DNA from 3 places in the Streptomyces kaniharaensis genome. Region 3 is predicted to be linked to each of the others. Evidence: riboswitches for the same ligand, from Rfam matches in the RefSeq annotation. Region 3 holds a riboswitch; each other region holds the start of a gene.
What was found. Region 3 has a riboswitch for cyclic di-AMP ahead of F7Q99_RS42710 (M23 family metallopeptidase). Riboswitches for the same ligand answer to the same signal wherever they lie in the genome.

Region 1 (9,568 bases), 140 kb from region 3:
GGCTTCGGCCCGGTGGCGGGCGGCCCGTCCTGGCTGCCGCAGCCGGCCGAGTGGGCCGAGCTGAGCGTCGAGGCGCAGGCCGGCGACCCGACCTCCACGCTGGAGCTGTACCGCAGCGCGCTGGCCGTCCGCCGGGCACAGCCCGACCTCGGCGCCGGCACGGAGGTCGAGTGGCTGGACGCGCGCGAGGGCACCCTGGCGTTCCGCCGCGGCTCCTTCGTCTGTACGGTGAACACCACCGGCGAGCCGGTGCGGATCCCCGCACCCGGGAAGTTGCTGCTCTCCTCCGTGGAGCTCGTCGTCGACGGCGGCGAGACGGTGCTCGCACCGGACAGCACCGGCTGGTGGGCGGTCTGACGTGGTTGCAATAGGCTCTGGGAACGTGACTACGGCGCGACTCTCAGACATCGCGGCGCAGGCGGGGGTCAGCGAAGCCACCGTCTCCCGCGTACTCAACGGCAAGGCGAACGTCTCGGCCGCCACCCGGCAGACCGTGCTGGCGGCGCTCGACGTGCTCGGGTACGAGCGGCCCACCCGGCTGCGCCAGCGCAGCGCCGGGCTGATCGGGCTGATCACGCCGGAGTTGAGCAACCCGATCTTCCCCGCGCTCGCGCAGGTCATCGAGCAGGTGCTCAGCCGGCACGGGTACACCCCGGTGCTGTGCACCCAGACGCCCGGCGGGTCCACCGAGGACGAACTGGTGGAGATGCTGGTCGACCGGGGAGTGGCGGGCATCGTCTTCGTCTCCGGGCTGCACGCCGACACCACCGCCGACCACGACCGGTACGCCCGGCTGGCCGGGCGCGGGGTGCCGTTCGTCCTGATCAACGGCTACAGCGAGCGGATCTCCGCGCCGTTCATCTCGCCGGACGACCGAGCCGCGATGTGGATGGCCGTCCAGCACCTGGCCGAGCTCGGGCACGAGCGGATCGGGCTGGCGGTCGGGCAGAAGCGGTACGTGCCGGTGCTGCGCAAGATCGAGGGCTTCACGGCGGCCATGCAGTCCGTCCTCGGGCGGACGGAGGAGGAGGCCGAGGACCTCGTCCACCACACGCTGTTCAGCGTGGAGGGCGGGCACGCGGCGGCCGGCGCGCTGCTGGACAAGGGGTGCACGGCTATCGTGTGCGGCAGCGACATGATGGCGCTCGGCGCGATCCGGGCGGTGCGCCAGCGCGGGCTGTCGGTGCCGCACGACGTGTCGGTGGTCGGCTTCGACGACTCGCCGCTGATCGCCTTCACCGAGCCGCCGTTGACCACGATCCGCCAGCCGGTCGAGGCGATGGCGACGGCGGCGGTGGACGCGCTGCTGGAGGAGGTCGGCGGGAACGCCGCCCAGCGCGGGGAGTTCATGTTCCAGCCGGAGCTGGTCATGCGCGGGTCCACGGGGGCGTGCGCTCGCTGAGCGCGGGCCGTCGTCGGTGCCGCGGGTTGACGCGGGCTGTTCGAAGGGCCTGGGGAGCGGTCTTGGGTTCTAGGAGTCGTTGCAACACCCCAGTTCAGGGGATGCATTGGACTTCGAGATCCGCAAGGACCGGACGGCCCAGGGGCCTGTGAAGCTGCGCCGGGAACGGGAGGCATACTCCCGGCTCATGCAGCAGGGCTACACGAACACCGAGGCGTGCCGGATCGTCGGCATCGCCCGCCGGACCGGCCAGAAGTGGCGTCACGGCCGCGGAGCCGAGCAGCGGCAGAAGGCGGCACCACCGATTCGCATGGTGGTGCCGCCTTCCGGTGTCTCCCGGTATCTGAGCGAGGACGAGCGGATCCACATCGCCGACCGGCTGCGGGAGAAGGCCACCGTGCGGGCCATCGCCGCGGAGCTGGGCCGCAGTCCGTCCACCATCAGCCGGGAGATCCGCCGCAACCGCACCGAGGGCACTCGCGGGCAGTGGCACTACCGTCCGCACGCCGCCCAGGCCAGGGCGGACGCTCGCCGACCCCGCCCCAAGGCCCGCAAGATCACCGAGAACCCCGAGCTGCACGCCGCCGTCCAGGCGATGCTGGACGAGCAGTGGAGCCCGGAGCAGATCTGCCACGCTCTACGTCGACAGTTCCCCGACCGGCCGGAGATGCACGTGGTCCACGAGACCGTCTACCAGGCGCTCTACGTCCAGGGCCGCGGCGAGCTGCGGCGCGAGCTCGCCGGTGCCCTGCGCTCAGGCCGGGCCCGCCGCAGGCCCCAGCGGCAGGCCAACTGCCGGCGTTCCCGCTTCACCGACCCGATGGTCATGATCAGCGAGCGCCCCGCCGAGGCCGAGGACTGGGCCGTCCCCGGCCACTGGGAGGGCGATCTGATCCTCGGCAAGGAGCACAAGTCCGCGATCGGCACCCTGGTCGAGCGTTCGACCCGCTACGTGATGCTGCTGCACCTGCCCGGCGACCACACCGCCGAGACCGTCCGCGACGCCCTAGTGGCCACCGCCCGGACACTCCCGGTCCAGCTGAAGCGGTCCCTGACCTGGGACCAGGGCAGCGAGATGGCCAGGCACGCGGAGTTCAGCCTGGCCACCGACATCCCGGTCTACTTCTGCGACCCGGCCAGTCCCTGGCAGCGCGGCTCCAACGAGAACACGAACGGCCTGCTGCGGCAGTACTTCCCCAAGGGCACCGACCTGTCGGTCCACACGCCCGAGCACCTGGCCGCCGTCGCCGACCAGCTCAACCGCCGCCCACGCAAAACGCTCGGCTGGGAAACCCCAGCCGAGCGTCTGGCTAAACTCCTCGCGGCCTAGACAACCGACCACGTGTTGCAACGACCACTAGAAACCGCCGGTTGCTCTCCAGGCCCTTCGCCGTGTCCGGTCGGGTTGCCGGCTCAGCCCTCCTGGACCGGCGGGCGGTCGGCGGTGAGCCGCTGGCTGTCGGCGGCGTCGCCGGTACGGGCCTCGGTACGGCGGCCGCGGGCCAGGTAGTCGCGCAGGACCAGTTCGACGGCGTCCTGCGGGTTCTTGGTACCGGAGAGCATCATCGCGTCGATCGCGAGGTTCGCGTCGAGCGTGACGGTGACCAGGGCCATGGTGACTCCTCCTCGGGTGCAGAGCAGCAGCATGCCCGTCGGGCGGAGGTTTGACCACGCGGATAGGCCGAAGCCCCGGGGAGGAGCGACCAGCCCTCTCCCCGGGGCGACCGCTAGCAGACGACAGCTGACAGATAACAGATTTCAACATCTGTTATCTGTCAGCTGTTCGCTGTCATCTGTTAGCCGTCCCTGGCGACCGGTGACCCGTCACCGTCGCCGGTCACCTCGCCCGTGACCACGGCTCCCGCCGACTGTCCTCAGACGCGGCCGGCGAAGTCCGGCGCGAAGTTGGCGATGGTCTGCATCCGCACGCCCGCGCTCGGGTTGGCGGCCTCGACGTACTTGCCGCCGCCGACGTAGATCGCGACGTGGTAGACGCCGGAGTCCTTGCCGTTGTTGGACCAGAACAGCAGGTCACCCGGCTGCAGGCTGTCCAGCGAGACGTGGGTGCTGGCGGCGGCCTGGTCGGCGGCGACGCGCGGGATGTTGACGCCCGCGGCGCGCAGCGCGGCCTGGGTCAGGCCGGAGCAGTCCCAACCACCGTTGCCGGTGCCGCCGTAGACGTAGGCCTGGCCGACCTTCGACTCGGCGAAGGCGACCGCGGCGGCCATGCTGCCGGCGGCGGCCGGAGCCGCGGCCTGCACCTGCGCCTGGGTGGGGGCGGCGGACTTCGCGGCGATGGTCTGGACCTGCGCGGCCGGCTTGGCGGCGGTGGCAGTGGCGGTCTGGCCGGACTGCGAGGAGCGGTTGAACCAGTTGAAGCTCTGGCCGGCGTGGCCGTCCGTGGAGCTCTGGGCGGAGTCGGCGAGGTGCAGACGCTGGCCCGGGTAGATGCGGTCCGCGCCCTCGGTCATGGTGCTGCGGTTGAGGTCGTAGAGCTTCTGCCAGCCGCCCTGGACGTGGTGCTTGTCGGCGATCGCGGACAGCCAGTCGCCGGCGACGACGGTGTAGTCCTGGGCCTGGGCGCTCTGGCTCTTGCCCTGCCAGCTCTGCGACCCGGTGCCCTTGGCCGCGTCGGCGGACGCCTGGGCCTGGGCGGGGGCCTGAGCCGGGGTCTGGGCCTTGGCCGGGGCGGCGGCCGGCTTGGCGGCCGGGGCGGGGGTCTGCGCGGCCGGCTTGGCGGCGGCGGCGGAGGTGTTGACGGCGGCCGGGGCGCCGCCCTTGGTCAGGCCGGCCTGGATGGAGCACACCGGCCAGGCGCCGGGGCCCTGCACGGCGAGCACCTTCTCGGCGATCGCGATCTGCTGGTCCTTGGTGGCCAGGTCGGCGCGCGGGGCGAACGAGGTGCCACCGAACGCGGCCCAGGTGCTGTTGGTGAACTGCAGGCCGCCGTAGAAGCCGTTGCCGGTGTTGATGCTCCAGTTGCCGCTGCTCTCGCACTGGGCGACCTTGTCCCAGGTGGCGACGGTGGCGGCGGAGGCGGTGCCGGAGGTGAGGCAGGGGATCGTGAGACCGATGCCTGCGACGCCGAGGGCGGCGATCGCGCGGCGGGCGCGGTTGGACAGGCGAGTGCCGTTGGTGGGCAGCATGAAGACGCGGTCCTCTCCCACGCCTGCGAGGTGAGCTGTCGGATTCGGGCCGGAGTTGCCCGGCCGCGCGTGGGCGCGGCTTCACCCCTAGCCCTGGACCGTTCCGAGGAATGGTCCGGGGCGACTTACCTGTGGGTCCCCCGCTCCTGCCGTGGTGCGTTTTCGCGCTGCCAGTGCACCCGACGGCAGGACTCGGCGTTGCGGATGAACTGGGTCCGTGTGGTCACGAACGGGGAGCACGTTAAGCAGACTTAAGTTCAAACTGCAAATAGCTGTGACGCGCATCACCGATTGGTGGGAAGTGCCAAAACTGCCGCTCATCATGATCGGAAATGATCGTCTTTCGGGAATCTGCCTGTGGATGCGCACAACTGTCTGTGCTTCAGGAGATGGGTGACGGCGCGTCGAGTCGCGCTCCGGCGTGCGCGCCCGGGAGGCGTCGCGGCGGCGATTCGCCCGCTCCCGTTGTCGAAGAACATCCATGGGCAAACATCGACAGAACGGACATCTAGCGCATTAAGCTCTTAACTCCCGTACGCCGCAAGCCGAAAGGGCCCGGAACGCCACCGTTCCGGGCCCTTTCGGGCTGTGCGTGGGCCTGCTACTCGCCGGCAGTCTCCTCGGCGCCCTGAGCGGCCTCAGCGGCCGCCTCGGCCTCAGCGGCCGCCTCGGCCTCGGCGGCAGCCGCCGCCTCGGCCTCCGCCAGCGCGGCCAGCGCCTCGGGCGACGGGGCCGGCAGCGCGGCGAGGTACGTGGACGCGATCAGCTGGCCCACCGTCGGGTATGCGCCCAGCGGCGCGGCGGACGGGCAGCCGGTCTCCTCGGCGGCCGCGGCGAGCAGCTCGGCGTCCGCCTCTGGGCCGATCACCAGCGGGGCCAGCGCGGGACGCTCCGAGCCGGTCTCCTTGAGGTGCGCGACGGCCGCGGCCACCGAGCCGGGCACGTCGAGCGCGGCGGCGACGACCGGGACGGCCAGCCGGGCGGCCAGCAGCACGCCGGTGATCCCGGCCGCGGCGGCGGCGTCCTCGCCGCCGACGGTGGTCAGCACGACGCCGTCCGCGGCGGTCGCGATGGCGAACAGCCGGGCACGGTCGGCGCGGGCCAGCCCGGCCTCGGACAGGCGCACGTGGACGGCCTCGGCGAGCAGGCGGGTGCGGGCCCAGCGCATCGGTGACCTGGGCGCCGGCCTCGGCGGCGAGCGCGTGAAGCTCGGTCAGGAAGCCGTGCGGGCCGGGTACCAGCGGTACCAGGATCGGCGCGGGCAGGCCGGCCTCGGCGGCCTCGGCCAGCAGCTCGGCGACGGTGTGCTCGTGGCCGCCCTCGTCCTCGTCCGCGTCGCCGGGGAGGTAACCCGCCGCGGTCTGCACGCCGTTCTGCTCACTGCGGACGATCGACAGCAGCTCCTCGACGACCGAGCGGGACTCGGGCCCCGCGGTCGCGGGTACGGCGAGCACCAGGGCCGGGGAACCGGCCGGGATCTCAGGGCGCTCGGGGCGGCGATGGCGCCCCCGCGCACGGGAGCCTGGAGTGCGGACGGGCAATGGCGCGCCCGGAATGGCTGCGGTGCTCATGGCGGAGATCGTAGGACATCGGCCCGTCAGGGCTGCAGTCGGCTGCCGTGCCGGTTTCGCGCGAGCGTGGTGTGCGCGCCGGGCGAGGGGGCCGTACGCACGGGATGATTCACTGCATTCCGGGCATACCTGCCCCAACCCCCGCGCGCCCACCGGTATCTCCTGAAGACGTACCCGGCGAGGGGTTGCGTTGCACCGGCGGCGCGTGAGATGTCTCACAGTCCGAGGCTGAACTGACGGAGCGTCACGAGAGTGCGACTCCCGGCTCTCGAAGATCAACATTCAGCGGGGAGCCGCTCACGGCGGGTCATCGGGAGCCTGCCGATTCAGTCTGCTATGTCCCTTTACGTGTCGTCGGGGAAGGGTCCGTGAAGAGTTCGGGCCGGGTATTGAAAGGCCTCGTGCACCTGCAATGTCTCGTGCTGATGCACGTGCACAGCAGCTATCATCGCGTCAAGTGAGGCGTTGTGCCGGGCTGGTACGGGGCCGGCCCGTTTGTTCGGCGGCTGCCGGGGGCGCCGCGCTGGACCGCAACTCCGGGGCTCTTCGGGAGACTTCTATGCACGACTCGCAGGACACGCACGGCTCGTACGGTTCGTATGGCGAGCACGGCGCGTACAACGGGATGGCCGCAGCCGATCTGACGGGAGTGGTCTGGCAGAAGAGCCTGCACAGCAACTCCCAGGGGAACTGCGTCGAGTTCGCCGCCCTGCCGGGGGGCGACGTGGCGATGCGCAACTCGCGCTTCCCGGACGGTCCGGCGCTCATCTACACCCGGGCCGAGATCGCCGCCATGCTGCTGGGGGTCAAGGACGGGGAGTTCGACCACCTGGCCGTCTGACCGGCCTTCGCTCCGCCATCGGGGGGCCGTCGTGGGTGCCGACACCGCGACGGCCTTTGTCTTTCGGGCTTTCGGGCCCGGTCCTCGGGGCCGGCCTTTCGGGGGTGAGCCGGGGCTGAGGAATGCCCACCGGGGAGTGCCAGGGTCGCAGAGGAGTGCCGGGCCGCCGGGCCCAGGGGGCCTCCCGGGGTCTCCCTCCGCGCGGATGCGCTCGCCCGGTGCTAGGCGGAACGCCGGTGCCGGCCGCCGAGTTCGGGGATCGCCGCCTCCGGTTCGGCCTCGAACAGTGCCCAGACCACCTTGCCGCCGCCCAGCGGGTGCCAGCCCCAGGAGCGGCTGAACGAGTCCACCAGGTGCAGCCCGCGGCCCGATTCGGCCACGAAGTCGGCCTCCCGGGCGACCGGGCCGATGCTGCTCGGGTCGCTGACCGCGCAGACGATCTGGGGCGCACGGTGCACGAGGCTTATTCGGATCGGTAGCCGGCCGTCCGCGCTCGCGTGTGTGGGAAAGTCGTACTCGCCCAGGGCGCCGCCCGACGGGTCGGGCCGTGCGCCGATCGCATGCCGCAGGGCGTTGGTCACCAGCTCCGACGCCACCAGCGCGACATCGTCGAACAACTCCATCAGGCCCCAGCGCTGAAGAGCGGTTCTGGCGAAGTCGCGCGCTGTTCTGACGGCTTCGAAGCGAGGAGCGAGCGTACAGGTGACCACAAGGGGGTCAACCGCCAAAGCCGTACCGGTGCTCATGAAGAGCTCCTCCCATAAGGGGGCGGACACGGCTGGACCCGCCGGGGTCATGCCGGTCACCTCCGACTCGCTCGGCCGCACGGCCCCCGCGACCAGGCGCGCGCGCACAAACGCCCGGTGGCGCGGGGGGCGCTGCCGGGCTGGTGCACGGAGTCGCGCGTGGGGTCGACGCGGAGCCCGCGGGATTGCCAGGGGTGTGCAGGTGCACGTGCACCATGGTCCTCTGCGCTCACTGCAGATGCAAGAGTCGATTCACGTGCAGTCGCACTATTGGCATATGCAAGCGCCGGATGCACGTGCATCCTGGTGTGTGGAGTGCAGAACTGATAGGAACATCCGTCAGTATCGGCACCGTGAGCGCTCAACTGATGGCAGACTGTGCGCTGTTTGCCCTAGGTGGAGGTTTCGACCGCATGACCACAGTTCAGCCGGGCGGCGGCTCGATGGTCCGCCGGATCCTCCTCGGCTCACAGTTGCGCCGCCTGCGTGAAGCGCGCGGCATCACCCGCGAGGACGCCGGCTACGCGATCCGCGCCTCCGAGTCCAAGATCAGCCGCATGGAGCTCGGCCGGGTCAGCTTCAAGGAGCGCGACGTCGCCGATCTGCTCAGCCTCTACGGCGTCGACGACGGCCTGGAGCGGGAGGCCCTGCTCGGCCTGGTCCGCGAGGCCAACAAGTCCGGCTGGTGGCACAGCTTCAACGACGTGCTGCCGGGCTGGTTCCAGACCTACGTCGGCCTGGAGGAGGCCGCGCAGCTGATCCGTACGTACGAAGTGCAGTTCATCCCCGGACTCCTGCAGTCCGAGGAGTACGCGCGGGCCGTTTTCGGCCAGAGTCGGCCGGTCATCAGCGAGGAGGAGGTCGAGCGGAGGGTCAGCCTCCGCCTGCGCCGCCAGAAGCTGCTGACCGAGGGCACCAGCCCCCGCCTGTGGGCCGTCATCGACGAGGCCGCGCTGCGCCGCCCGGTCGGCGGGCCCGAGGTGATGCGCGGCCAGGTGCAGTACCTGATCGACGTCGCCGAGCAGGCCAACGTCGTCATCCAGGTCATGCCGTTCCGCTTCGGTGCGCACGCGGGCGAGTCCGGCGCGTTCACCATTCTGCGCTTCCCCGAGCAGGACCTCGCCGACGTGGTCTACCTGGAGCAGCTCACCAGCGCGCTCTACCTCGACAAGCGGGACGACGTCGACGCCTACATCCAGGTCATGGAGCGGCTCTGCGTGGACAGTCTCACGCCCGAGCGCACGATAGACCTGCTCGCCTCGATCCTGAAGGAACGCTGAACTCCTCGAGGGGCGTAGAAGTTCTCAACGGGCGTCGACCTTCACAAGCGAGGTTGAACTCCGAGAGAACGCTGAGCCCTTGCCCGGTGGATCCTGAACGCTCCGTCGGACGGCCTCGGTTGCCGCCATCGCCCACACGTTGTCAGCCGCGGGCCGGCGGCCGTTCGCGTTCCGGCGGCAGCGGCTGCGGCGGGCAGCCCAGCTCCCACGCCAACTCGTAGCGCCGGAACAGGTCGGCGCGGATCGGCGCCAGCGGCAGCTCGGCACCCGGCAGCAGCACGCCTATGCAGCCGCCCATGAGCGCGCTGCGCAGCACCGCGTGCTCCGCGACCGGGTCCGGCGCGCCCCAGTCGCGCAGCAGTCCCTGGAGGATCGCGCCGAGCTGCTGCTGCTCCGGATCCTGGACGAAGGCGCCGGTGTCCGGGTCGAGGATCAGTGCGAGGTGGGAGCGCATCACCCGGGGGTGGTCGAGGGCGAGCCCGAGCACGGCGTCGATGGCGCGGGCCAGCCGGGCCTCCGGCGAGGCGTCCGGGGCGAGTTCGGCCAGCGCGCGGCTGAGCGACTGGTGCATCATCCGGTGCG
Region 2 (9,568 bases), 4.2 Mb from region 3:
CCGCCGGGAACGGATCCCCGCACGGCAACCGTTCCACACCCGGGTCAGTCCTAGTACCTAGGCGCCGTTGAGGCGGCGGCCCGGGCGTCCGTCGCGCGGCGCCTCCGGTGGGGACGTCCGAGACGAACGAGGGAGCGCAGTGGAGTTGGCCCCGGCCACCGAGTCCGGTTCTTCGCGCGGCCGCGCGGGCCGCCCGCTCGGGGCGCTCGCGGCGCTCGGCGCCACCTGGGTGGCCACCCGGACGGTGCTGGTGCTGCTGATGACCGGCGTGCTGAAGGGGCCCGGCGGGGACATCACCGCCGACGTCTGGATGATCTACCACGCCTGGTACGGCGTCCTGCAGACCGGCACCTTCCCGTTCGACGACGTGACCTGGCAGTACCCGCCCGGCGCGGCCCTGGTGATCCTCCTGCCGGGCCTGCTGCCCTGGTCGTACCTGGTCTCGTTCTGGGTGATGTGCGGGGTCGCCGACGTCGCCGCGACGGCCCTGCTGGTGCGCACGGGCCTGCGCCGGGGCCGGGCGCTGACCGGCGCCTGGATGTGGGTGGTGGGCGTGCCGCTGCTCGGCCCCATGGTCTACAACCGCTTCGACGTCATCGTGACCGCGATCACGCTGGCCGGTCTGCTGGCGCTGATCCGCCGCCCGGCCGTCGGCGGGATGCTGCTGGGCCTCGGCGGGATCATCAAGATCTGGCCGCTGCTCGGCCTGATCGGCACCCCCTCCGGGCGCCGCACCCGCCGTTCCTGGACGCTCGCGGCGGCCACCGCCGTCTCGGTGGGCTTCCTGCTCGCGGCCGGGATGAACGGCGCCTTCGACTTCCTGGCGTTCCAGAAGGAGCGCGGCATCGAGGTGGAGTCGCTCGGCGCGCTGCCGCTGCACTACGCCCGGCTCGCGGGCGCCTGGGACGGCAGGGTGACGATGAACTACGGCTCGCCGGAGATGCTCGGCCCCTGGGTCGGCGTCATCGGCAAGGTCATGATCGCCGGCACCGTGCTGGGCTTCGTCTGGCTGCTGCTGTGGCGCTTCACCGCCCGGCGCCGCAACGCCGCCACGATGTACGACGCGGCGCTGACCGCGCTGCTCATCTTCACCGTCACCAGCCGGGTGATCAGCCCGCAGTACGTGGTGTGGCTGATCGGCGTCGCGGCGGTCTGCCTGACCGTGCACGGCACCAGCCAGCGGCCGGTGGCGGTGCTGATCCTGCTCGCCAGCCCGCTGACGCTCGTCGAGTTCCCGCTGATGTTCAACCGGATCCTCGCCAGCGAGCCGTCGGCCGTCGCCGTGCTGAGCGCGCGCAACCTGCTGCTGCTGGCCGCCACCGTGCTGTCCTGCGTCCGGCTCTGGCGCTCCACCCGCGGGCCGGACCGGCTGCTGCCGCCGACGGTGGTGCTGGCCGAGCCCGAGCCGGTCGCGGCCGCCGCGTACCCGGTGCGCCCGGGCATCGCCTACGAGCAGGACCTGCTGGACGGCATCGACCGCCCGAACACCCCGGCCGGTCGTTAGCCGGCCAGCGTGGCCACCTCGGCCAGCCAGAGCCTGGTGAACTCGGCCGTCCCGACGCCCAGTTCGGCGCGGAGCAGCCGGTCCAGCCGGCGCTCCCGGTCCTCCCCGGCGCCGTCGTCCGCGCCGACCGCCCGGTAGAGGCCGACCAGCCGGTCGGGGCCGTGGCGCTGGGCGATCAGCTCGCAGGCGAGCCAGGCCTGCTCGTAGGCCTGGGCGATGCCGGTGGCACCAGCGGTGAAGTCGCGGTCTGCGGGCAGCGCGGTGGGCGGCTTCCCTGCGGCGACGTCACGGGCCAGCTCGGGGGCGATCTGCCGGGGCGAGCGGCCGCAGTCCCGGTAGGCCGTCCAGTCGGCGACGCCTTCCGAGAGCCAGAGCGGCGTCCAGGCGCGGGTGTCGGCCCGGGTCGCGACGTGGGTGGCCTCGTGGGTGACGACGGCCTGCCGGCCGAAGTCGCTGAGCCGCCCGTACGTCTCGGGGTTGATCAGCACCCGGTCCGCCGGGGCGTGCCGGGGTGCACCGGGGGCGGCCACGGTGACCGCCGCCATGCCCGTCCAGCCGGCCGGGTCGGCCTCCAGCAGGCGGGCGAACTGCGCTTCGGTGGCGGGCAGTTCGAGCAGCAGGCGGCCTGCCCAGCCGGCGCCCCAGACCGCGCTGACCGCGGGGGCGGCCCGGTCGCCGACCGCGAGCAGGCCGGCCGGGTCGGGACCGTCGGCCAGGCCCAGCACCAGGCAGTGCGCGCCCTGCGCGGACCGACCGGTGCCGAGGTCCCAGAGCGCCGGGGGCCCGCTCGCGCTCTCCTCCCGTTCGACCCGCCAGCCGTCGCCGGCCCGTGCCAGCGCGAGGCGGCGCGGGTACACCGTGGGGTATTCGTCGTACCCGGCGACCCGGACGGCCAGGTCGGCCGCGACGGTCAGCCGGTCCGGACCGCCGTCCGCGGCGAGCAGCAGATTGCGGTAGCCGGCCTCGGCGAGCGGCAGCCCGGACGCGCCGGGCAGGGCCCGTGCCCGTTCGTCCAGCAGCGCCGCCACCTCGGCGCGCCCTTCCGCCGCCGCGCGGCCCCGGGCGGGCGCCGCGGGGGCGGCGGGCGGCAGGGACAGCTGGACCAGCCCGCCGGCCGCGAGCAGCAGCGCGCCGCGGCGGGAGAGGACGCAGGACCGTATCGCGGCCGGGGTCGGGCTCAGAGCCGGACCACCCCGGCGACCGGCATCGCGTTGACGCTCTCGTAGCGGACCTTGGCGCCCGGGTAGGGGGCGTGCACGATCACCCCGCCGCCGGCGTACATGCCGACGTGGTGCATGTCCCGGTAGAAGATCACGAGGTCTCCCGGTCGCGCTTCGGAGAGGCTGACCCGCTGGCCGGCGTATGCCTGGGCCTGCGAGGTGCGCGGCAGGGTCACTCCCGCCTGCCGCCAGCTGTAGTACATCAGACCGGAGCAGTCGAACGTGCGGGGCCCGGCGGATCCGTAGACGTACGGGGATCCGATCATCCTCACGGCGGCCGCCAGCGCCGCCGCGCCGCGGTCGGAGGCCGGCGGGACGGTGCCGAGGTCCAGCCGGTCGGTGCCCCGGGTGGCGCGCTGCTCGGCCTCGTGGGCGTCCTGCGCGGCCATCCGGGTCCGCTCGGTGGCACCCAGGCCGTTGAGCAGCTTCTGGGCCTTGGCGAGCCGCTGCTGGATCTGCTCCTTGCTGTCGGCGAGCGAGCGCCGGGCCTGGTCGAGCTCGGCGAGCTTGCCGGTGGTCTCGGCGCGGCGCTGGTCGAGCCGGCGCTGGCGGGTGACCAGCTCGTGCAGCGTGTCGTTCTGCCGCTCGGCGGCCTGGTCGAGGGTGCGGGCCCGGGTGAGGTACCCGTCCGGGTCGGTGGCGAGCATCAGCTGGACGGCCCGGGTCATGCCGCCGCCGCGGTACTCGGCGCCGGCCACCGTGGCGAGGTCGCCGCGCAGCTGGTTGAGCTGGTCCTGGGCGACGGCCATCTCGCCCTGGAGGATGGTGGTCTCGCCCTGGAGCCGCTGCTGGGCCTCCTGGGCGGCGTTGTACTTCTCCGACGCCTGCTCGGCCTCGTTGTACAGCTGCTCGACCTGCGCCTTGACGTCGCCGCGGTTCGGCGCGTCCGGCACGGGGGCGCCGTGGGCGCTGCCGCCGGCGGTGACGCCGAGGGCGGTGGTGGCGGCCGCGGTCAGTACCAGCGCACGGGCGAGCAGTTGGGAACGGCGGTGCACGGGCATGACGGCGGCGGCTCCAAATCCTGCGGCACGGCCCCGCCGCCGCACCGGAGCGGGCGGCCTGGAAGCGGGAGTCCGGTGGCAGACGTTAGCGAGTCCGGGCAACCGAGTCCAAACCCTTCCCAACCCGAATATTTGACATCTAATCGGACATCAGTCCGAGTCCGGGGAAAAGCCGCAGGCCCGGCCTTCCGTGGTGGAAGACCGGGCCTGCGAGGGCCTGAAGGGGGATCAGACGCGCACGATGGCGGAGAGCGGCATGTTCGAGACCGCCTCGTAGCGGACGTAGGCGCCCGGCTTCGGCGCGTGCAGCACCTGGCCGTTGCCGGCGTAGATGCCGACGTGGTGGGCGTCGCTGAAGAAGATCAGGAGGTCGCCGGGCTGGGCCTGGGAGAGGTCCGTACCGATCCGGGTGCCGGCGTGGGCCTGCTCCTGCGAGGTGCGCGGCAGCGACACGCCGGCCTGGTCGAACGCCCAGACCATCAGGCCGGAGCAGTCGAAGGAGTTCGGGCCGGTGTCGCCCCAGCCGTACGGGCTGCCGACCTTGCTGGCGGCGTAGGACAGCGCGGCGGCACCGTGCGAGCTGCCGGGGGCCGGCTTGGCGACCGGCGAGGAGCTCGGCGAGGAGCTCGGCTGCGAGCCCAGGCCGGTGCGGGTGCTGTCGCGGGAGGCGCGGTCGGCGGCCTGCTGGGCGGCCTTGGCGGCGTCCGCCTTGGCCTTCGCGTCGGCGGCGGCCTTCTCCTCGGCCGCGCGGAGCGCCTGGCGCTCCTGCTCGGTCAGGGTGTTGAGCAGGTCCTGGGCGGCCCTGAGCTTGCCCTGGACCTCCTCCTTGGCGGTCTTGAGCTGCTGCGTGGTGGTGTCCAGCTCGGCGAGCTTGGCCTGGGCCTCGTTGCGGTCCTGGTCGAGCTTGCGCTGCTGCTCCTGGAGCTCCTTCAGCTGACCCTTCTGGGTGCTGCCGGCCTGGTTCAGGGCGTCGGCCTGGCTGAGGAAGTTGTCCGGGCTGGCGGAGAACATCAGCTGGACGGTCGGGGATATGCCCCCGTTGCGGTACTGCTCGCCGGCGATCTCGGCGAGTCCGCCCTGCAGGTCGGTCACCTGCGCCTGCTGGCGCGCCACCTGGTCCTGCAGGCTGCCGACCTGCTTCTGCAGCTCCTGCTGCTTGGCCTGGGCGGCGTTGAACTTCTCCGTCGCGACCTCGGCCTGCTCGTTGAGCTGGTCGACCTGCTCCTTGACCTGGTCCTTGGTCGGCGCCGGGTCGGCGTGGGCACCGGACTGCGCGGAGAGGGCGACGGTTGCAGCGGCGACACCGGTCAGGATGGACACACGGGTGCGGCTGGCGGGCTTGGGACGACGATGGGACGCCACGAAGGCGGGCTCCTTCTTCCTAGGTCCGCCTACCGGGTGAGCTGACGGGTTCGGGCCGGAAGCATGCCCTACGACGCCTCACAGCCGTTCCACCGGCCGACCTGGCGCCGATTCACCCCGGAGGAACGTGGTTCCCCGGCTCCGTTCCACAGCTCCCCCGACCACTGGGCTCCCCGTCGGACAGGCGCTTCGACCTGCCCCGCTGCTTCACGAACTCGACGGAAACCACCGCCGCCACCCTGGCTGGGTGATCGACAGTGCGGTGGTTCGGGGCACGACCCTAGTAACTGAACCGTGATCCGTTCAAATCCTTGTCAGAAAAAAAGCGGTAGAGGAACCAAGTTCATTTGTGAAGATGACCGATGGTGATCGCCGCCGTACGCAAAGCTGATCACCGATCACCAATTGGGGTACGGCGCGAACAGAAGCGAACGCGCCACCCCGTGCAGAGGTGGCGCGGATCACAGGGGCGACGACTCCTCGGTGTCGGGCCGTCAGACCCGGCGGATGGTGTTGATCGGCATCGCGTCGGCCTTCATCACCTTGACCACGTCACCGGTGTGCGGCGCGTGCACCACCATGCCGTTGCCGATGTACATCCCGACGTGGTGCCGGTCGCTGCCGTAGATGACGAGGTCGCCCGGCTGGGCCTGGTCCAGCGAGGGCACCCGGGTGCCGACGTCGCCCTGCTCCTGCGAGGTGCGCGGCAGCGAGACGCCGGCCTTCCCGTACGCCCAGACCATCAGGCCCGAGCAGTCGAAGGTGTTCTCCCCGGTGGCGCCCCACACGTACGGCGAGCCCTGCTTGCTCATCGCCTTGGCGACGGCCACGGCCGCGTACCCGCTCGCCGGCGGCAGGTTGCTGAGGTCGACCCGGTCGCTGCCGCGCGAGGCGCGGTCGTCCTGCGCCTGCTGGGCGCGCAGCGCGGCGCGCTCGGAGGCGCTGAGCGAGTTCAGCAGGTCCTGCGCCGCCTTGAGCTTCTGGTTGACGTCCGCCTTGGCCTGGTTCAGGTCCTTGGTGGTGGCGTCGAGCGAGGCGAGCACCGCGGCGGCCTCGGCCTTCTCCTGGTCCAGCCGGCGCTGCTGGTCCAGCAGGCCCTTGAGCGCCTCGGCCTCGCTGGTGCTGGCCTGCTGCACGCTGGAGGCCTTGTCCAGGTAGCCGGCCGGGTCGGAGGAGAGCATCAGCTGCACGGACGGGTCGATGCCGCCGGTGCGGTACTGCTCGCCCGCCACGCCCGCGAGGCCGGCCTGAAGCTGGGTCATCTGCTCCTGGCCGCGGGCCACCTGGTCCTGCAGCTGGTCGGCCTGCTTGCGCAGCTGGTCGGCCCGCTCCTTGGCGCCGTTGAACTTCTCCGCCGCCTGCTCCTGCTCCTGCTGGAGCTGGTCGATCTGCGCCTTGACGTCCGACTTGTTCGGCTGCGGCGCGGCGTGCGCGGCCACCTGGGCGGAGAGGGCGACCGCGGTCGCAGCGGCAGCGGTGAGCACGGAGACCCGCGCGCGGCTCGGCTGCTTGGGACGGCGGTGGGAGGCCAAGGGACGGGCTCCTTCTTCCATCGGCCTCACCCGATCGAGTGAGAATCCGGAAAATAGGTTTGACGCCAGACCCTAGTGAAGATCTAAGCGTTCCGCCACTCCCTCGAAGGCGTGAACTCACACCTTCAGAGTGACTTCACCAGATCCCCCCATCCCCCCGAAAAGGGTTCTGACCAGGCATCATCCCGATCCGAAGGGGGTCACCCCCGGTCAGGGCCGGGCCAGCCGATTCAGCAGCAGCACCGAGGCGACGGGGCGCGCGCCGGCCTTCCGCACGCCCTCCGCCACCTCCCGGTCGGTGGAGACCACCACCACCGGGCGGCCCTGCGGCTCGGCCCGCACCAGGCGGCGGATCAGCTCGTCCGCCGTCTCGCCGGTCCGGCTGAACCGTACCCGAACCCCGCGCGGCGGCGCCATGATGACCGGCACGTCCAGGTCCTGCCCGTCGAACACACAGGTGACCTCCGCCTGCGTGCGCTGGGCCAGCATCGCCAGCCCGCCCAGCAGCCGGATCCGCTGCTGCTCCAGCGGCAGCGTCGGATAGCCGGTCTTGGTCACGTTGTAGCCGTCCACCACCAGGTGCACCTGCGGGATCGCCAGCAGCTGGTCCAGCAGCGCCGGATCGTCCTCCGCCAGCCCGCGCCGGGCCACGTCGTGCGGCGAGGCCGCACCCGGCACCACCGCCTCCACCAGGTCCGCCGGGCGGATCTGCGACACCGGCAGCGCCAGCTCCCGCTGGAGCCCCTGCGCCGACTGCAGCACGGTGTCCAGCAGCAGCCGCAGCCGCATGTCCTCGACGCTGCGCCCCTCGCGAGCCGACCGGCGGCCCTGCTCGGCGGCGTTCTCCAGCTCGGAGACCCGGTGCCGCAGCCGCCGCGCCTCGCTCTCGGCGGCGCTGCGCTCGGCCGCCGCCTGCGCCCGCAGCGTCTCCAGCTCCCCGGCCAGCCGGCGGGTCTCGGCCTGCGCCCGGCGGGTGTCGCTCTCCAGCGACCGCATCTTCCGGCGCAGCGCGTCGGCCTCCCGGCGGACGTCCTCCGACTCGGCCCGCTGCCGGTCCAGGTCCGCCCGCGCGGCCGCACGCACCTCGGTCAGCTCGGCCTGGAGCTTCTCCGCCAGCCGGGCCGCCTCCGCCGCCGCGCCCTCGGCGTCGGCCCGCTCGGCCTCCTCGCCGGCCTCGGCGACCAGCCGGCTCCAGCCCGCCGACCGCACCAGGTAGGCGGCGGCCGCGACGTCCATCGGATCGGCGGCGCCGGGGACGCTGCCCGACTCCAGCGCCTTCACCAGGTCCGGCTGCCCGAGCCGCAGCCGTTCCGCTATCCGCACCCGGAAGGCCGGCTCCGACTCCAGCGCCGCGGCCAGCGCGGTGGCCGCGTACTTGGCGCGCCGCACAGGGGTGAACTTCGCGTACTGACGGAGGCTCTGCGGCAGCTCGCCCGGAGGCATTCCGCCGAGCGCGTCCGCCGCCAGGCCGACCACGCGCCGGCGTACTCCCTCGGGCAGCGGCCGGTCGAGCTTCTCGACCGGGCGGCCCGCCGCCTCCTCGGCCCCGGAGCCGGCCTCGGCGGCCTCGACGGCCTCGGACGAGGTGGCCCCGACGACGGTCTCCGCCGCCTCAGCGGCCGGCGCCCGCCCGCCCGCAGCGGGCTGGCGCCCCTGCGGCCCGGTGGGCTCCCTCGCTGCGTCCACCACGTCCTCGGCTCCGATCCTGGTCCAACGCGCACGGCCCCGCGGCCGCCGCCGCTGTCGTCACGCTCCGTGCGTCCTGTCTGTATTGTCCCGTGCGGCGGACGCCCGCGCCGCGCGCCGTCCACCGCACCGGCGGGGCATCAGCCCTGTTCGGCCGCGGCCTCAGCGCCCTCTGCCTCAGCGCCCTCTGCCCCCGGGCGGGCGACCAGCTCGACCTGGTCCACCGCGTTGCACCAGCGGCAGCGCACCGACTCGATCGTCTCGTTCAGGACCTCGGTCTCCTCGACCTTGGACTCGCCGGCCAGGTCGAAGTGCAGGAACTCGGTCACCCGCGCGGTGCGGGTCACGTCGAAGCGGGTGAGGTTGCCGCACAGGGTGCAGCGCCAGCGCGTCTCGGCGGTCAGGGCGGGGACGGTCATCGGGGTCCTCTCGGGTGGTCCCTGGATGGGCTGGGCGCTCCCCCGGGGCCCCGGCGTCGGCGGCGGGAGGCGGGAATGCCCGGCCCAAGCCTATTGCCTGGGGCAACCATCACGGCCACCGGTTCGCGGGATCCGGAGCGGGAGTCGGGCTCTAGTCCACCTGCCGTACAACACGGTGTTACAAAGGGCGCCCGGAGGGATGCTTGACCGCATGGCGCTCGCGGCCCCCGGCCACACCGACATGCGGGACGGCGGCCCGGCCGTGCCCGCCCCGGCGGTCACCTACGCCCTCATCGCGGTCAACACCCTGGTCTTCCTGCTCGGCCCGGCCGCCGGGCTCAACCCGCTCTACGGCAGCGGGCAGGCCCGGGTCTGCGCCGAGCAGCGGTACGAGCAGCGCTTCGGCGCCGTCCCCGCCGAACTGCTCGCCGGACGCCCGCTCTCCGCCGAGCAGCTGGCCGAGGACCCGGTCCCCGGCTGCCCGGCCGCCGCCACCCCGGGCAAGCACCCGGCGCTCTCCGTCCTCAGCGCGCTCTTCCTGCACGCCGGCTGGCTGCACCTGGCGGGCAACCTGCTCTTCCTCTATGTCTTCGGCCCCACCGTCGAACGGCGGCTCGGCCGGGCCCGCTTCACCCTCTTCTACCTGGCCGTCGGCAGCCTGGCCACGTACGGCTTCGCCCTCGCCGAGGCGCACTCGCCGGACTCGACCCGGGTGCTGATCGGCGCCTCCGGTGCGATCTCCGGCGTGCTGGGCGCCTACCTGCGCTTCCATCCGCGCTCCCGGGTGACCACGCTCGTCCCGCTGCTGCTCTTCCTGCCGCTGCGCTTCCCGGCCTGGCTGGTG
Region 3 (9,568 bases):
TCCAGGACCAGATGCGGGCCAGCGGGGGGCTCAACCTCGGGATGGCGTTCGTCAGCGGGGCGCTCAACTTCGATCCGCTCTGCTTCGAGGTGGACGCCGGGCTGGCCGGGCAGGTGCTCTGGTTCGACGCGCTGATCGGCAACGTGGACCGCTCCTGGCGCAACCCGAACCTGCTGGTGGCCACCGGCGGGCTGCGGCTGATCGACCACGGCGCGAGCCTGATCTTCCACCACAACTGGGCGGGCGCCGCCGCCTGGATCCGCCGTCCGTACGACGCCTCCGACCACGCGCTGCTGCGCGCCCAGCCGGACCTGGCCGCCGCGGACAAGGTGCTCGCACCGCTCGCCGAGGCGGCGATCGAGGAGGCGGTGGCGCGGATCCCGGACGTCTGGCTGGCGGACGAGCCGGGCTTCGACTCGCCGGAGGCGGTGCGCGCCGCGTACCGCACCCAGCTGACCGAACGACTGGCCGGTCCGCGCGACTGGCTGCCGGAGGTGCCCGCATGACCCGGCCGACGCCGCTCGCCCTGCCGGCCACCGCCGAACTGCACGACTACGAGTACGCCGTGATCCGCGCGGTGCCACGGATCGAGCGCGGCGAGTGCATCAACGTCGGCGTGCTGCTGTACTGCCGGGACAGCGCCCACCTGGCGGCGCGGACGCACCTGGACCAGGCCCGGCTGCTGGCGCTGGACCCGGTGGCGGACGTGCACGGGGTGCGGCGGGCGCTGCACGGGATCGAGGCGGTGTGCGCGGGCGGCCCGCAGGCCGGTCCGGCGGCGGCGGACAGCCCCGGGCAGCGGTTCCGCTGGCTGACCGCGCCGCGCAGTGCGATCGTCCAGCCGGGGCCGGTGCACACCGGGCTGACCGTGGACCCGGAGACGGAGCTGCGGCGGCTGTTCGACCAGCTGGTGCTGTGACCTGTGCCGCCGCGCGGTTGACCTGCTGACGGTTGCCGTGGTCAAAGCTTGAGTTACTGAAGCACTCGGTCGTACGCTGGACCCATGGGTTCGACAGCGACGACGACCGTACCGACCAACGCCGAGCTGATGGAGGCGTTGGCCGCCGTCGGCGCCGCGTACTTCCAGGATTTCGCGGCGGCTGCGGCCCGCCATGGGCTCTCCTCCTCGCAGGCCAAGGCGCTCGGCTCGGTGCAGGAGCCGGTGCCGATGCGGGCCTTGGCCGGACGCCTGGGCTGTGACGCCTCCAACGTGACCGGGATCGTCGACCGGCTTGAGTCGCTGGGGCTCGCCCACCGCGAGGCGGCGGCGGGCGACCGGCGGGTGAAGATCGTCGTGATCACGGACGAGGGCCGCGAGATCCTCAACCGCATCCGCGGCGAGATGGCGCGGACCCACCAGGCCTTCGAGGCGATGACGGACGAGCAGCGCGTCGCCCTGCACTCGATCTGCGCGCAGGTGCTGCCGGTGCTGGCCGGTCGGACGGGCGCCGCGCAGTAGCACCCGCTTGACGGTGGGTCGCTGTGCCCGCCGGCGGCCGGGCAGGTGTGGGTCGAGCGCGTGGACCTGGGCGTGGACCTGTGGGCCCTCGCCCGGGTCGGGGCCGTCGGCGGAGCCGACCAGGGTGGGCCGGTCCCGGCTGACCTCGGCTGTTAGGCTTGCGAAGCGTGAGCGCGAAGCCCCAGATCCCCAATGTCCTGGCCTCCCGGTACGCCTCGGCGACCCTGGCCCAGCTGTGGTCCCCCGAGCACAAGGTGGTCCTTGAGCGCCACCTGTGGCTCGCCGTCCTGAAGGCCCAGCAGGACCTCGGTGTCGAGGTGCCGGCGAACGCCGTCGCCGACTACGAGCGGGTGATCGACCAGGTCGACCTCGGCTCGATCGCCGCCCGTGAGCGGATCACCCGCCACGACGTGAAGGCCCGGATCGAGGAGTTCAGCGAGCTCGCCGGTCACGAGCAGATCCACAAGGGCATGACCTCCCGGGATCTGACCGAGAACGTCGAGCAGCTGCAGATCCGCCAGTCCCTGGAGTACGTGCGCGACCGCACGGTCGCCGTGCTGGTGCGCCTGGCCCGGCTCGCCGCGCAGCACTCGGAGCTGGTCATGGCCGGCCGCTCGCACAACGTGGCCGCGCAGGCCACCACGCTGGGCAAGCGCTTCGCGTCGATCGCCGACGAGCTGCTGGTCGCCTTCCGCCGCCTGGAGGAGCTGATCGCCCGTTACCCGCTGCGCGGGATCAAGGGTCCGGTCGGCACCGCGCAGGACATGCTGGACCTGCTCGGGGGCGACACCGACAAGCTGGCCGAGCTGGAGCGCCGGGTGGCCGGCCACCTCGGCTTCGAGAACGTGCTCACCAGCGTCGGCCAGGTCTACCCGCGCTCGCTGGACTTCGAGGTGCTCACCGCCCTCGTCCAGCTGGCCGCCGCGCCGTCCAGCCTGGCCAAGACGATCCGCCTGATGGCCGGCCACGAGCTGGTCACCGAGGGCTTCAAGGAGGGCCAGGTCGGCTCCTCCGCGATGCCGCACAAGATGAACACCCGCTCCTGCGAGCGCGTCAACGGCCTGGCCGTCATCCTGCGCGGCTACGCGTCGATGACCGGTGAGCTGGCCGGCGACCAGTGGAACGAGGGCGACGTCTCCTGCTCGGTCGTGCGCCGGGTCGCGCTGCCCGACGCCTTCTTCGCCTTCGACGGCCTGCTGGAGACCTTCCTGACCGTCCTCGACGAGTTCGGCGCCTTCCCGGCCGTGATCGAGGCCGAGCTGGACCGCTACCTGCCGTTCCTCGCCACCACCAAGGTGCTGATGGGTGCGGTGCGCGCGGGCGTCGGCCGGGAGACCGGGCACGAGGTCATCAAGGAGCACGCCGTCGCCTCCGCGCTGGCGATGCGCGCGGGCGCGCGGGAGAACGAGCTGCTGGACCGCTTGGCCGCCGACGAGCGGATCCCGCTGGACCGGGCCGCGCTGGACGCGCTGCTGGCGGACAGGCTGTCGTTCACCGGTGCGGCCGGCGCCCAGGTCGCCGAGGTGCTCCGCCAGGTGGAGGCCGTCGTCGCCGCCTACCCGGAGGCCGCCAAGTACGCACCTGGTGACATTCTCTGACGGTGAGTCAGCTCACTTAGGGCCCTGCTGCCGGATCGGTGGCGGGGCCCTCGTGCGTGTGGACGTGGCCGGGGTCGAGGGGCGGGGTGGTGCCGCAGCACCATTCGGTGTCCGGCTCGGCGACGGGGTGGTCCTCGGGGGCCAGCACGCTGCCGCGGATCGTGGTGAAGGCGATGAGCGCGCCGGCCGTCAGCAGTCCGGCGCAGATCAGCATCGCGGTGTGGAAGGCGTCGTTCACCGCGGACGGCACCCGGTAGGCGTCGCCGCTCAGGCCCGCCATGGCCGGGAGGGCCGCGACCGCGAGGAGGCCGGCGGCGCGCGCGGCGGCGTTGTTGACGCCGCTGGCGATGCCCGCGTGCCGGACCTCGACGGCCGCCAGCACAGTGGCCGTGAGCGGCGCGACCAGCAGCGTCATCCCGCAGCCCATCACCGTGACGGCGGGCAGCACATCCGCCCAGTAGGAGGAGCCAGGGCCGGTGCGCAGCATCAGTAGCACTCCCGCGGCGCACAGCAGTGGGCCGACGGTCAGCGGGATGCGCGGGCCGATCCGCTTGCCGAGCCGTGCGGCGCGCGAGGACAGCGCCAGCATCAGCACGGTGATCGGGACCAGGGCCAGGCCGGAGACCAGCGGGGAGAACCCGGCGACGATCTGCAGCTGCACGACCAGCAGGAAGAACACGCCGCTGAACGCCGCGTAGACGCAGAGGGTGACCAGGTTCACGGCGGTGAACAGCCGCGAGGAGAACAGGCCGAGCGGCAGCATCGGCTCGGGGGCGCGGCGCTCGACGGCGAGGAAGGCCGCGCCGATGGCCAGCCCGATCGCGCCGGTGAGCCAGACGGTGGGGGAGAGGCCCTCGCCGGCCGCCGTCAGCGCGTAGGTGATCGCGCCGAGTGTGAGGGCGGCGAGCAGTGAGCCGAGCACGTCGAAGCGGCCGGTCGCGCTCTCGTCGCGGCTCTCGGGGACGTAGCGGGTGGCGACGGTGACGACCGCGGCGGCGAGCGGCAGGTTCAGCAGGAAGATCCACCGCCAGCCGGGGCCGTCCACCAGCCAGCCGCCGAGGAAGGGGCCGACCGCCGCTGACACCCCGCCGAGGCCGGACCAGAGGCCGACCGCGGCCGAGCGGTCGTCCGGATGGAAGACCGCCTGGAGCATGGCGAGCGAACCCGGCGTCAGCAGTGCCCCGCCGACGCCCTGGACGGCGCGGGCGGCGATCAGCACCTGGATGTTCGGCGCGGCGGCGCAGGCCGCGGAGGCGGCGGCGAACCAGACCACGCCGAGCAGGAACACCCGGCGCCGGCCGTACCGGTCGCCGAGCGCGCCGCCGAGCAGGATCAGTCCGGCCAGCGTGAGCAGATAGGCGTTCAGCGTCCATTGCAGCGACGCGAGGGAGGCGCCGAGATCCGCGCCGATCCGGGGCAGGGCGACGTTCACCACGGTGCCGTCGAGCATCGCCATGCTGGAGCCGAGCACCGTCGCCAGAAGTACCCAGCGACCCCGCGCGGTGCCCAGGCGCAGGGTGCCGGCCTCGGTTGTGGCCACGGCCCGATCCTCCGCCCGGTGGGGCCGACGTGACAAGGGTCACCGGTGGTGTGTCCGCCGATCGCGGTACGTGAGCGGCTACTTGCGGAGCGGCCGCGAAATCGGCGGAGCGTTGCGGATCAGTGGCGCCGAGTGAATGGATAGTGCACGTACTGTGCAGCGGATCATCCGGAGCGTCACCGCATTCCGCGGATTCGTCGCGGGTCCGGGAGATCGACATTGCTCGATCCGGGACCGATGGGTTTTAGTTCAGCGACCGCCCGGCCAGCCCGGACGGATCTGCCGGGCGGAACGCCGAGTCCTGCCGCTGCCCGGTGGTTCGAACTGAACTCTGTACGGCAGGAGCGGGGGACCCACAGGTAAGTCGCCGGACCGGAATTCGCATGCGAATGCGTGCGAATTCGAGGACCGGCTTGGGGTGAAGCCGCGCATGCGGCCGGGCGAACTCCAGCCCGAACCCGACAGCTCACCTCGCAGGCGTCGGAGAGGAATCTTCCATGCCTGCTCAGGCTCGTCGTATCAGCCTGCCCCGCGCCGCCCGCATCGGCATCGCCACCGCCGTCACCGGCGTGTCCTTCGCCCTTCCGCTCGTGACCGCGATGAGCGCCCAGGCGCAGACCGCCCCGGCTGCTCCGGCCGCCGCGGCCGCGCCGGTCGCGCAGAACACCACCTGGACCGGCGCCACCAGCGTCGACGCCAAGCCGGCCGCCGCCGCACCGGCCCAGGCCGCCCAGACCGAGGAGAGCTACCGCGTCGTCCGCGGCGACTCGCTCTCCAAGATCGCCGAGGTCAAGCACGTCGAGGGCGGCTGGCACGCGCTCTACGACCACAACCGCTCGGTCGTCGGTGCCAACCCGAACCTGATCTTCCCGGGTCAGAAGCTCGCGATCGCCGGTCACGCCGCTGCTCCGGCCGCTGCTCCGGCTGCTCCGGCCGCTGCGCCCGCCGAGAAGCCCGCCGCCCCGGCCGCCCCGGCCCCGCAGGCCCAGACCGCGCCCGCCAAGCCGGCCGCTCCGGCCCAGGTCCAGGTCAAGACCGCGGCCGCCAAGCCCGCCCAGGCCGTCACCGCCGCTCCGGCGGCCGTGGCCAGCACCTCCGGCTACGTCGCCCCGCTCGCCCACCCGGTGCTGGGCGAGGCCTACGGCGTCGCCGGCTCGATGTGGGCCTCCGGTCACCACACCGGCCAGGACTTCGTCGCCTCCACCGGTACCCCGCTGCTCGCGGTCGCCAACGGTGTCGTGGTGAAGGCCGGCAACGGCGGCGCCTACGGCAACGAGGTCGAGATCAAGCTCGCCGACGGCAAGTACGCGCAGTACGCGCACCTGTCCGTGATCGGCGTGAAGATCGGCCAGACCGTCACCGTCGGCCAGCAGCTCGGCCTCTCCGGTGCGACCGGCAACGTGACCGGCCCGCACCTGCACTTCGAGATCCGCACCGGGCCGGAGTACGGTTCGGACATCGACCCGGTCGCCTACCTCCGGGCGCACGGCGTCGCGCTCTGACCCCTGCTCGGGGTGAACGACCACCGCTGATGCGGGGCGAATCGACCACTCGGGATGGTCATGTCGGGTGACCGCTCGACCGGGTGATCGCCGCACCAGTGGACCATGGGCGCGGGACACGCCCAAGGCCGGCCCGGCTCGCGAGACCTCCCTCGCGAGCCGGGCCGGCCGCTGTCGTCTCCGGGGTCTCCTGTCGGCACCTGGCCGGCGGCTGGCTCCAGCTCCGGCGGGCGGAGGAGGCCGGATGACCGTCCGGCACGGTCACCATCGAGCCGGCCGGGCTCGCCCCGGGCATCGTCACCCGGCGGCTGTTACTGTTCGGGCGTCACGGGGGCTGCCGGCAGGTGCAACCCCCGCCGCACCTGCGGAAACTCGGCTGATGGAGGAAGACGGTGGAGCAGACCTTCGCACGCGGCGGCACCGGGCCCGGCATCGACGAAGCCGCGGTGGCGGCCCTCGCCGACGAGCTGCTCGACTGGCGCTTCAAGGCCGTCCCGGCGGACGCCCACGGGCGTACCGTCCGCGAGTGGCTGGCCACCGGGCCCACCCTCACCGGGCTCGGCACCCCGCTGCTCACCCTCGACGCCACCGCCCTCGACCACAACCTGCGGACCATGGCCGACTGGTGCGCCAAAGCCGGCGTCGCCCTCGCCCCGCACGGCAAGACCACCATGGCGCCCGCCCTCTGGCAGGCGCAGCTGGCGGCCGGCAGCCACGGCATCACCCTCGCCAACCTGCCGCAGATCCGGGTCGCCCGCGCCTTCGGCGTCCAGCGGATCCTGCTCGCCAACACGCTGCTCGACCCGGCCGGGCTCGCATGGCTGGCCGCCGAACTCGCCGCCGACCCGGAGTTCGCCTTCGTCTCCTGGGTCGACTCCACCGAGAGCGTGCGGTTGATGGACGAGGCGCTGCGCGCCGCCGGGGCCGAGCGGCCGGTCGAGGTGCTGGTCGAACTCGGCGGACCCGGCGGGCGGACCGGAGCCCGCGGCGTCGACGCGGCCGCCGAGATCGCCGCCGCCGTGCTGCGCGCCCCGACGCTGCGCCTGGCCGGCGTCGGCGGGTACGAGGGCGCGCTCGCGCACGACGCCACCGACGACGGGCTGGCCACCGTCCGCGGCTACCTGAAGGCGCTCGCCGAGCTGCACGACCGCCTGGCCGGCACCTACCCCGACGACGCGCCGCCGATCGTCTCGGCCGGCGGCAGCGCCTACTTCGACCTGGTGGTCGAGGAGTTGGCGGACCTGCCGGACACCCTCACCGTGCTGCGCTCGGGCGCCTACATCGCGCACGACGACGGCTTCTACCGCGGTGTCTCGCCGCTCGTGCGCGGCGCCGGCGACGCCCCGTTCCGCGGCGCGCTGCACGGCTGGGCCCGGGTGGTGTCGCGGCCCGAGCCGCAACTCGCCCTGCTGGACGCCGGAAAGCGCGACCTGCCGTTCGACGACGGCCTGCCGGAGCCGCAACGCGTGCGCGGCGGCGCGGAGTTGACCGGGACGTCGGCCCGGATCACCGCGCTCAACGACCAGCACGCCTTCCTCCGGGACGCGGGCGACCTCGCGCCCGTCGGCGCCGTGCTGCGGCTCGGCGTCTCGCACCCGTGCACCGCCTTCGACAAGTGGACGATGATCCCGGTGCTGGACTCCGCGGACGCCCCCGAGCCCAGGGTCACCGGGTTGGTCAGGACGTTCTTCTGATCGGCGATCCGGGAGGTGTGCGGGGACTGTCGGGACGGCCGGGGATCGACGAGAATCGGTAGCCCGGCCCCCGGACCCGGCAGGAGGACCCAGCCCATGACCTCGACCCGCCCCGGCCTCGACTGGCTGGCCGACGCCGTCCTCTACCAGATCTACCCGCAGACCTTCGCCGACTCCGACGGCGACGGCATCGGGGACTTCGCGGGCATCGCCGAGCACCTGGACCACCTCTCCTGGCTCGGCGTCGACACGGTCTGGCTCAACCCCTGCTTCGACTCGCCGTTCCGTGACGCCGGGTACGACGTCACCGACTACCTCGCCCCGGCCCCGCGCTACGGCAGCACCGAGGACCTGGTGGCCCTGGTCGAGGCCGCCCGCCGCAAGGGCATCCGGATCCTGCTCGACCTGGTCGCCGGCCACACGTCGGACCGCCACCCCTGGTTCCTGGCCGCCGCCGAGGACCCGGCTGACCACCGCTACATCTGGTCCGACCGGCAGGTGGACGGCTTCGTCGCGTCGCCCGGCAGCCGCCCTGGCTGGTACCGGCCGAACTTCTTCGAGTGCCAGCCCGCCCTCAACTTCGGCTACGCGCGCGGAAGTTCCGACGAGCCGTGGCGCCAGCCGGTGGACGCCGAGGGCCCGCGCGCCAACCGGGCGGCGCTGCGCGACATCATGGCGCACTGGCTCGGCCTCGGCCTGGCCGGCTTCCGGGTGGACATGGCCTACTCGCTGGTCAAGGACGACCCGGGCAAGACCGAGACCGGCAAGCTCTGGACCGAGCTGCGCGACTGGCTCGACCGCACCCACCCGCAGGCCGCCCTGTTCGCCGAGTGGGGCGACCCGGCCGCCGCCGTCGCCGCCGGTTTCCACGCCGACTTCTTCCTCCACTTCGGCGGGGCCGACCGCGGCCTGCCGCTGCGCTCGCTGTGGAACAACAACGCCGGCACCGTCGAGGACTTCTGGCACCAGGACCCGTGCTACTTCGAGGCCGAGGGCCGCGGCACCCCGCAGGTGTTCCTGGACGCCTGGCGCTCGGCCGCCCAACTCACAGAGGACAGCGGCCACATCGCGCTGCCCACCGCCAACCACGACTTCTCCCGGCTGGCCACCGGCCCGCGGACCGCCGAGCAGCTCGCCGCCGCCTTCGCGTTCCAGCTCACCTGGCCCACCCTGCCCGCCATCTACTACGGCGACGAGATCGGCATGCGGTACGTGCCCGGTCTGCCCGACGTGGAGGGCAGCGTGCTCGGCCCTAGCTACAACCGGGCCGGCTCGCGGACCCCGATGCAGTGGCGGCCCGGCCCCACCGCTGGCTTCTCCAGCGCCCCGCCCGAGCGCCTCTACCTGCCCGTCGACCCGGACCCGCACCGGCCGGACGTGCTCACCCAGCGCGCCGACCCGACCTCGCTGCTGCACACCGTCCGACGGCTGATCGCGCTGCGCCGGGCGCACCCGGGGCTGGGCGCCTCGGGCGGGGTGGAGGTGCGGCACGCCGGGTATCCGCTGGTGTACACCCGGGCCGGGCGGTACCTGGTGGCCGTCAACCCCCGGCGCGAGCCGGGGTCGGTGCGGCTGGAGGCGGGAGTCGCGGTGCGGCCGCTGGACGTGCAGGGCGTGCGGGTGGCGGACGGGGAGCTGCGGGCGGACGGATTCGGGTACGGGGTGTTCGAGCTGCGCTGAGCTCCCGGTGCTGAATCCTCGGTGTCGCGGGCTCGGCTTCGCCCGACCGGGCCGCCACCGGGCAGCAGCGGTGCGGATCAGGAGCGGCTTCGCCG

Region 1: it holds a riboswitch for cyclic di-AMP, as region 3 does, so the genes downstream of both, F7Q99_RS43230 (transglycosylase family protein) here and F7Q99_RS42710 (M23 family metallopeptidase) in region 3, are expected to answer to the same signal.
Region 2: it holds a riboswitch for cyclic di-AMP, as region 3 does, so the genes downstream of both, F7Q99_RS06210 (NlpC/P60 family protein) here and F7Q99_RS42710 (M23 family metallopeptidase) in region 3, are expected to answer to the same signal.

Annotation. Positions count from the first base shown of each region.
Region 1 covers NZ_WBOF01000001.1:5,420,279-5,429,846, forward strand. The annotation lists gene F7Q99_RS24230 (glycoside hydrolase family 13 protein) at 1-357, shown strand, start outside; gene F7Q99_RS24235 (LacI family DNA-binding transcriptional regulator) at 383-1,402, shown strand; gene F7Q99_RS24240 (IS30 family transposase) at 1,590-2,732, shown strand; gene F7Q99_RS24245 (hypothetical protein) at 2,816-3,016, opposite strand; gene F7Q99_RS43230 (transglycosylase family protein) at 3,277-4,569, opposite strand; cyclic di-AMP (ydaO/yuaA leader) riboswitch at 4,556-4,717, opposite strand; partial or broken gene F7Q99_RS24255 (hypothetical protein) at 5,255-6,119, opposite strand; gene F7Q99_RS24260 (DUF397 domain-containing protein) at 6,679-6,960, shown strand; gene F7Q99_RS24265 (ATP-binding protein) at 7,182-7,706, opposite strand; gene F7Q99_RS24270 (helix-turn-helix domain-containing protein) at 8,120-8,986, shown strand; gene F7Q99_RS24275 (TetR/AcrR family transcriptional regulator) at 9,129-9,568, opposite strand, start outside.
Region 2 covers NZ_WBOF01000001.1:1,355,741-1,365,308, forward strand. The annotation lists gene F7Q99_RS06195 (glycosyltransferase family 87 protein) at 140-1,504, shown strand; gene F7Q99_RS06200 (hypothetical protein) at 1,501-2,532, opposite strand; gene F7Q99_RS06205 (C40 family peptidase) at 2,682-3,725, opposite strand; gene F7Q99_RS06210 (NlpC/P60 family protein) at 3,954-5,087, opposite strand; cyclic di-AMP (ydaO/yuaA leader) riboswitch at 5,098-5,251, opposite strand; gene F7Q99_RS06215 (C40 family peptidase) at 5,582-6,619, opposite strand; gene F7Q99_RS06220 (NYN domain-containing protein) at 6,830-8,119, opposite strand; gene F7Q99_RS06225 (hypothetical protein) at 8,446-8,724, opposite strand; gene F7Q99_RS06230 (rhomboid family intramembrane serine protease) at 8,936-9,568, shown strand, end outside.
Region 3 covers NZ_WBOF01000001.1:5,562,158-5,571,725, forward strand. The annotation lists gene F7Q99_RS24840 (HipA family kinase) at 1-506, shown strand, start outside; gene F7Q99_RS24845 (DUF3037 domain-containing protein) at 503-919, shown strand; gene F7Q99_RS24850 (MarR family winged helix-turn-helix transcriptional regulator) at 1,004-1,459, shown strand; gene purB (adenylosuccinate lyase) at 1,618-3,057, shown strand; gene F7Q99_RS24860 (MFS transporter) at 3,074-4,597, opposite strand; cyclic di-AMP (ydaO/yuaA leader) riboswitch at 4,910-5,092, shown strand; gene F7Q99_RS42710 (M23 family metallopeptidase) at 5,095-6,099, shown strand; gene F7Q99_RS24870 (type III PLP-dependent enzyme domain-containing protein) at 6,492-7,793, shown strand; gene F7Q99_RS24875 (alpha-amylase family glycosyl hydrolase) at 7,890-9,473, shown strand; gene F7Q99_RS24880 ((2Fe-2S)-binding protein) at 9,551-9,568, opposite strand, start outside.